Regions from separate parts of the Alicyclobacillus fodiniaquatilis genome, predicted to be linked through region 1. Evidence: riboswitches for the same ligand, from Rfam matches in the RefSeq annotation. Region 1 holds a riboswitch; the other holds the start of a gene.

The links. Region 1 has a riboswitch for FMN ahead of ACFSB2_RS20100 (DMT family transporter). Riboswitches for the same ligand answer to the same signal wherever they lie in the genome.
Region 2: another riboswitch for FMN. It lies ahead of ribD (bifunctional diaminohydroxyphosphoribosylaminopyrimidine deaminase/5-amino-6-(5-phosphoribosylamino)uracil reductase RibD); the one in region 1 lies ahead of ACFSB2_RS20100 (DMT family transporter).

Annotation. Positions count from the first base shown of each region.
Region 1 is NZ_JBHUCX010000083.1:111,454-115,519, forward strand. Features, by position in the region: gene ACFSB2_RS20095 (hypothetical protein) at 1-101, opposite strand, end outside; gene ACFSB2_RS20100 (DMT family transporter) at 322-1,287, opposite strand; FMN riboswitch at 1,430-1,577, opposite strand; gene ACFSB2_RS20105 (Gfo/Idh/MocA family protein) at 1,623-2,789, opposite strand; gene ACFSB2_RS20110 (Gfo/Idh/MocA family protein) at 2,979-4,022, opposite strand.
Region 2 is NZ_JBHUCX010000020.1:150,157-154,222, reverse strand. Features, by position in the region: gene ACFSB2_RS07125 (bifunctional 3,4-dihydroxy-2-butanone-4-phosphate synthase/GTP cyclohydrolase II) at 1-715, opposite strand, end outside; gene ACFSB2_RS07120 (riboflavin synthase) at 735-1,412, opposite strand; gene ribD (bifunctional diaminohydroxyphosphoribosylaminopyrimidine deaminase/5-amino-6-(5-phosphoribosylamino)uracil reductase RibD) at 1,442-2,548, opposite strand; FMN riboswitch at 2,721-2,856, opposite strand; gene ACFSB2_RS07110 (response regulator) at 2,913-3,542, opposite strand; gene ACFSB2_RS07105 (sensor histidine kinase) at 3,648-4,066, opposite strand, start outside.

The DNA.
Region 1 (4,066 bases):
CGAAATAGCGCAAATGCAACGATGAGTAAAATGCAGAACACGGCGACGGAAAGGATCTTTCTAGGGAAATGATTGTTTTTTGTGGACTTAAATTTTTTCAATTTGACATCCCTCATTCGAAAAGACGAGATGCGCAAAACCCTTATTCATATCTATACGCAAACTTGTACGTAAAGATGTTAAACCAACTGAAGTGTCCACTTTTGAGATGCCCTGCATCGTACTTTATGGATGAATCATCCGACCCGCTCGTGATTCTACCCTTATCTAATCGTTACCACGCAGGGCATGCTCGTCTTGTGCCACTATGCAATCGCACACTCAGTCATTGACGGATGACATCCGAGACAATGCGCGCAGTGATGTTCTTTTCCTCCGCTCCGGCGCCCAGGACAGCGACAAGACAGCCAGCCAAACAATGGCGAAACCAACCCATTGGCCAAGTGTGATCACCTCATGTAAGACCAGCCAATTGAGCAAAATCCCAGTTGCCGGAAAAGCCAATTCGGCTATGGTGGCATACGATGCACGCACACCATGGAGTCCACGGTAGTAGATGAGCAAACTGATCAAACTAGGCACGAGCGTCTGGAAGAGCAAGTTCGCGAGCACTGGCGTCAAGGATAATGCATGCAACATATTGCCCCAATGCGGATGCCCGACCGAAACAATGGTAAAGAGCAGCGGGAGCGCAATGGCGAAGCGCAGGGCCGTCACCGTCGTAAAAGACACCTTCGTAACAAGGCGCTTGCCCATCACGGTCGATCCGCCCCACAACACGGCCGCGCCGATGGCCAACAGCGCGCCAGTCAATTGCCCATCATGGCCGACACTCCCTGGACGATGAAAGCCAAATGTCAGAAAGTACGCGCCGACCAAAGCCGCGATCAACACGAGCCAATAACTTTTACGCACGCGCTCTTTGAGTACCCAAGCGGCTAAAAGCACAGCAAAAACGGGCTGTAATTTTTGTAGAATCAGCACTACATTGGCGTTGCCGTACGTAAAACCAGCGGTGAACAGAATCGAGGCAATCGCTGATCCACCCCAAGCGATAAACAAGACCGCCAACCAATCGCCCATATTGAGCGTTTTTAGTTCGCGACGCTTCCAAATCAAGACAGGAATCGAAAAAAAGGCGAGCAATAGATGCTCCAAAAAGACAATTTGCGTGGACGTGAAATGGTGGAGCAACGCAACAATGAAAACTGCGTCAAGCCCCCACATGGCCGCGCCGATGGCAATCCACCAAATGGCGCTGCGAGATTTTGTCTGTGCTGCCGTCAATTCAAAAACCTCCAACCAACGTTGATGAAGATTTGAATTGAACCTTCCTAGAAGGACCACGAAAAAAACAAAACGCCTCAAAGGAAAAATCCTCAGAGGCGCACGCGGAATTGGGTATGGCCTATAACAGACCATGCCCAATGAATACCTTCTCCCATCCGGACTATACCGTCGGCCTTGGAGTTTCACCAAGTCAGTCGATGTCAAACAACACATCAAGTCGCGGGCTTCCGTCGCAAAAAGCGACTGTCACCGCCGGTCGGGAATTTCACCCTGCCCCGAAGGTTCATATTCAGTTGAACTTATTTTAACACGGACTCATGGCGATGAACAGGTTATGCCTGTTCAACCTTCACCCAACGCCCTGCTTCGCTTGATGCTTCAATTGCTGCGAGCACCGCTTGATCGCGAAGGCCATCTTCGAAATCGGGTTTCACCTGTGTTCCATTGGCGATGGCGCGGAACGTCTCAGCAAACAGGCCGATAAAGGTGTGCTCATAACCGATGATGTGCCCAGCTGGCCAATAAGCTGCAGCATACGGATGCTCCGCCTCTGTACAATTGATGGTGCGGAACCCTTGCTGGCCAGCCTTATCGTCTGTGAAATAGACGTGCAGATTGTTCATGTTCTCCAAATCCCAACGGATGGAGCCATGTTCACCGTTGATTTCAAAACGGTTGCCATTGCGATTGCCAGCTGCGAACCGAGATGCTTCAAACACACCCATGGCACCATTTTGAAAACGCGCCAAGAAGGAGACCGCGTCGTCGACATCGACCTCGCCCATTTTGCCGCCTTCTGTGGATGCGTTCAAACCGCCCGACATCTCACCAAGTGGCCGTTCTTTGATAAACGTGGTCATTTCGCTGACCAGTTCATCAATTTCGCCAACCAGGAACCGCGCCAAGTCGATGATATGTGCGCCAATGTCCCCCAGTGCGCCAGAGCCTGTGACTTCCTTGCGCAGACGCCAAACGAGCGGGAAGGACGGATCCATGATCCAATCCTGCAAATATTGGGCGCGAATGTGGTAAATACGGCCGAGTCGTCCGCTCTCAATCAATTGCTTCGCGTATTGAACAGCCGGTGCAAAACGATAGTTGTGACAAACCGCGTTCACAACCCCAGCCTTATCCGCAGCCGCCTTCATTTCACGCGCCTGATCCATCGTCAATGCAAGGGGTTTCTCACAGATGACATGTTTGCCAGCTTCCATCGCGGCAAGCGCAATTTCGGCGTGCACATTGTTCGGTGTCACAATGTCGATGACATCGATGTCATCTCGTTCGATCAACCGCCGCCAATCTGTCTCATACGACTCGAACCCGTACTGGTTTGCCGCCGCCTGTACGGCCTTTTCGTTACGGCCGGAGACTGCAGCCATCACCGGGACGACACCCGTATCGAAGAAGAAGGGCAAATCGCGATAAGCATGGCTGTGCGCCTTGCCCATAAATTGATACCCAACCATACCAACCCGAATTTTTCGTTCATTTCCCATTTGCCGCCACACCTTTCTCGAAAAAAAGAATCATTGACAAAAGAGGGGGAGAGCCCCCTCTTCGTTGCTTTTCCTAATCCTCATCGGACACCTGATGCAGGCCAGCCACATGCCCGATGAAAAGGCATGTGGCTGACCCTGCTGGAGAGAGACGTGTCACACACGACGCTCTATCCCAGCAGTTCAATCTTACAATTTGACAGGTGCACCTGATTCAGCCGAATCATACAAGCCATTGATGATGCGTTGGAGCATAACCCCTTGCTCTGGCGTTGAAATCGGAGCAGGTCCACCCAAACAAGCATCGACAAATCGCGCAACTTCCACTTCATAGCTGTTCCGTTGCGGCATGTACGCAGGCGTCGCATTGATGAGCGTCTCGTGTTTCTCTTGATACACTTCCAACGGGAATACCTCAGCGCCGCCGATGTCTCCCATCAATTTCACTTGCATTTCATCGGATTTGCCGATGTTTGCCGCAAAGGCAGATTCCAGCACCAACGATGCGCCATTTTTGAAGCGAATCATGCCGCGCGCCATATCTTCAACCGAAAAGTTTTTCCAATCCCAGCTACCCATCATACCGACGCCTTCTCTGGTGCCCAACTTCTGATAAGTGGCGCCAAACACAGTCTCCGGCTCTGGATACCCCATCAGGTACAGCGCTGTATCCAGCATATGTACACCAATGTCGATGAGCGGTCCTCCGCCCTGCAATTCCTTGTTGGTAAACACGCCCCAACCCGGAATGCCGCGTCGACGAAGGGCAATGGCGGTGGCTGCATAAATGTCGCCCAGTTCACCATCGCGAATGAAACGTTTTAACGTCTCTACTTCTTGCGAATGGCGATAATGGAAGCCGTAAGTGAGATATTTGCCTGCTGCTTTGGCCGTTGCCGCCATCTCTTCCGCCTCTGCAACGGTCATTGCCGGCGGCTTTTCACAAAGCACGTGACAACCAGCTTTCAGCGCCGCAAGCGTGGAGACACTGTGAAACTTGTTCGGTGTACAAATGCTGACGGCGTCCAGTTCAGCAGAACTGAGCATCTCATCGACGGAACCAAAGAAGTGCGGGATATCGTGCGCTTTTGCACAAGCTTCAGCGCGATCCACCGCAACATCCGCCACGGCTACAATTTCCACACGTTCACCGCATTTTTTATAATTTGGAATATGGGCGCCCTGGGCGATACCGCCTGCACCAACAATCCCTACACGCAATTTATCTGCCATTGTCAACTTCCTCCTAGACACGTGCTAGACGCACGAACATATCA
Region 2 (4,066 bases), on a different contig from region 1:
CCATCACCAAAGCGACATGCTCTTTGTTGTCCACCTCGTTGGAGTAGACATGCATCTGAAATGTGCCGTACACGGTTGGGAGCGTTGCCGTCGCCTCGCGTTTGACCAACTTCTCCGCCTGTTTTCTGTAGGCAATCAGATCTGCGATGGAAATCAGTTTCAGTTGAAAGCGTTCGGCGAGCGCTTCAAGTTGCGGCAAACGAGCCATTGAGCCATCCTCATTCAGAATTTCACAGATGACGCCAACCGGTTCCTCGCCGCATAGTTTGGCGAGATCGACAGCCGCCTCGGTGTGACCCGCCCGGCGCAAGACACCGCCCTTCTTGGCGACTAATGGAAAAATGTGGCCGGGTTGACGGAAATCCGCGCCTGTGGACGTCGGGTTGACCAATTCGGCAATCGTGCGGGCGCGTTCAAAAGCGGAAATGCCCGTCGTTGTGGAAGCGTGATCGACCGAGACGGTAAAGGCGGTGCCGTGGGCATCTGTGTTGCGGTCCACCATCGCCGGCAAATTCAACTGTGTCGATCTCGCTTCACTGAGCGGTACACACAAGAGACCGCGCCCGTGGGTGATCATAAAGTTGACGACGGCGGCATTGGCACGCGTGCCAAGCGCGATAAAGTCGCCTTCGTTCTCCCGGTCTTCGTCATCTACGACAATGACAACTTGTCCTTGTTTGAGGGATTGCAGCGCATCCGGTATGCTGTCAAACATGGTGGCTTCCTTCTTTCCGTTAACTTAAAAAACCGTGTTGCGCCAGAAAATCGAGACTGACGGCCGACTTTGGCGCCTCATCTGCTGATGCGTCTCTTTCCGAGCGGAGATTTGGCGTCAACAGTTTTTCTACGTATTTGGCGATGACATCGCATTCCAAGTTCAAAATGTCGCCGGGACGGGCGTGCATTAAGGTGGTATGGGCGCTTGTATGTGGAATGATGGAGACCGAGAAGGTGTCTTCGGTCACGCCCATCACGGTCAGACTGACGCCGTTCAGACAGATGGAGCCTTTATCTGTGATGTAGCGCATCAGCGGCAAAGGCGTTTGAACAATCAAGATGCGCGCAAGTCCTTCTTGCTCAATGGCTTGCAGCCGCCCAACGCCATCGACGTGACCGGAGACGATATGACCGCCCAACCGACTGGAGGCCTGGAGCGCGCGCTCCACATTCACTTGGCTGCCCGGGGTGAGGCTGCCGAGATTTGTCCGGCGCATCGTTTCAGGAACGGCATCGGCTGTAAACCCAGAACTGCTTTTTTGCACCACGGTCAGACAGACGCCGTTGACGGCGATGCTGTCGCCAAGTCGCATATCATCCATGATGGTTTGCGCCCGGATTTCCAAATGGGCGCTATGTTGAACTTGATGTATGCGCTGGACTGTGGCCACTTCTTCAACCAAACCGGTGAACATCCGTTGTTCCCCCCCTTTTTTACAAAGCGTTATGATCCGTATTGCGGATAACCTTCGCAACGCAAATCATCGCCGATTTGCGACCAAGTGACATTTCTTAGCTGTATCGCTTCGGTCATACGCATATGGTTGGCGCCAAACAGGGCGTTCATGCCGCCCGCCAGTAACTTCGGCGCGACAAAATAGACCACTTTGTCAATCAACTGTTGCTGCAACAGCGCACTGGCGAGTGTAGCGCCGCCTTCCACGAGCAGGCTGTCGATGCCGCGACCGGCCAGATCTTGCAAGGCTGCGGTGAGTGAAACGCGACCGTTTGCCTCCGTCGGCATTGGCGCAACTTCAAGTTGCGTGCCGCTCGCCTGCTGTAAAGCTGTTGCGTTGGCTGTTGTGGCCGCGGCCACTGTCGTATAGATCAGTGTGCGTCCCGGTTCAGACAGCATTTGTGCGTCTGCTGTAAAGCGCAACTGCGAATCAAAAATCACGCGCAGCGGTTGACGTTTTGCTGTGGCGGATCGCACAGTCAAACGCGGGTTGTCCTTGAGCACCGTCTCAACGCCTACCGCAATTGCAGGGATGCGTTCGCGCAAGTGCTGCACCTCTGCACGCGCCGCTTCCCCTGTCACGTAAAAGCTGTGCCCTGTCTCTGTCGCGATGTATCCGTCCAGTGTCGCCGCACATTTCCAGACGATAAACGGACGTTTTTGCGTGACCCAGGTCAAAAACGATTCGTTTTGTAACGCTGCTTGCTGGCTTAAGACACCTGTTCGCACTTCAATGCCCGCTTCGCGCAACAGTTGAATGCCGCGTCCATGCACCTGTGGATTCGGATCTTCCATCGCCACAACCACGCGCGCAACGCCAGCTTCAATCAGCGCTTTCGCGCAAGGCGGCGTGCGGCCATAGTGGCTGCAGGGTTCCAACGTCACGTAGACGGTCGATCCGCTTGCTTGCTCGCCCGCCATGCGCAGGGCGTGCACTTCCGCATGTGGGCCACCCGCCTTCAGATGAGCGCCTTGCCCCACCAATTCGCCGTTTCGCACGACGACGGCGCCAACAAGTGGATTGGGCGAGGTCTGATTGCGTCCAAGTTCTGCGAGTTCCAGTGCTTTTTGCATCCAGCGCTCGTCTTCAGACATCGGCGCATGCCTCCAATCAAAAAGCCCCCTGCAGATTACAGGGGGCATCACAATCATCATAGACAAAAACCAGAGTCGTTCCACAGACAGCGCTTCAGCTTCGGTCATCGACAAGCGTTTTGCAAAACGTTGCGACAAATCAAGCTGAACACTGCAAATAGAGCGCTCAAGCTGTCTCCTTCTTTCATCCGGACTATACCGTCGGTACTGGATTCTCACCAGTTCATGCCAAATGGCTCGTGGACTTCGCATATGCGTCACCACCGATCGGGAATTGGCCAAAGCCTCACCCTGCCCCGAAGGAATATGCAATTTTTACTTATCATAGTCCAACGTCAACCCGAGTGCAAGCCCGCTTTTCTACCTATGCCAACTGATGGCGGATGGCGTAGATGGCCGCTTGGGTCCGGTCCTGTACCTCCAACTTGATAAAGATGTTGCTGACATGCGTTTTCACGGTTTTGATGCCGATGCCGAGACTGTCTGCGATTTCTTGATTGTTCTGCCCCGTGGCAATGGCGCGCAGCACTTGCAGTTCCCGCTCGGTGAGTTCTTCCCACAAGGCGCTTTGCGTCTGTCCTTGCATTTGTCCAATCAGTGCTTTTTGCACTTGAGCATCCAAATTGGGCTGCCCCGAGGCGGCCTGGCGAATCACGGTGCCAACTTGCTCTGCCGTGCTCGTTTTCAGGATGTAAGACAAGGCGCCAGCACGCACCGCGTCGAGCACAAGGCGTTCCTCCACCGAACTGGTCAGCACGACAATCTGACTTGAGCAGCCACGTCGCTTCAACTCGATAATCGCTTCGACGCCGGACATGATGGGCATGAATAAATCCATCAAGATGACGTCCGCTTGTAGCTGCATCGCCATCTGTACGGCCATCTCTCCATTTGCGGCTTCGCCGACCACTTCGATATCCGCTATCGTTTCGAGATAGCTGGTCAAGCCGAGGCGGACAATATCGTGATCGTCCACAATCAGTACGCGAATCATCATTCATCCTCCACTACCCTGAAAATAATGCGGTACCCTAGTACTGCGCCATTCGCGATGCCTTGATTGACTGGGAATTGCGTGTTTCTGCTGGTGTGGGACGCATTACGCATCATGGTGGTCCACCGCGCTGGCGCGCGGAATGATGACCCTGACAGTCATGCCGGGATTGCGCGGCAAAAATTCCAAACGTCCACCGAGCAGAAGCGCGCGCTCTCGCATGGCGGTCATGCCATATGTGTCGCCAGCCATTTGCGCTTGACTGTCAAAGCCACAGCCATCGTCGGCGATGATCAGTTCGTAGCGGCTCGTTTGCACCAGCAGTTGCACCATGACGCTGGTTGCATCGGCATGTTTTAAAACGTTGGCGACAGATTCTTGCAGGATACGGAACAACGGCTCCTCGATGGATTGAGGCACCGTTTCGTCACCATGATGGGCGAATGTCCAAGCAAGACCATGACGCTCGGCGACCGCTTGCAGAAAATCGGGCGCCGCTTCGAGGAGTGAGCGGCCCTCCAATT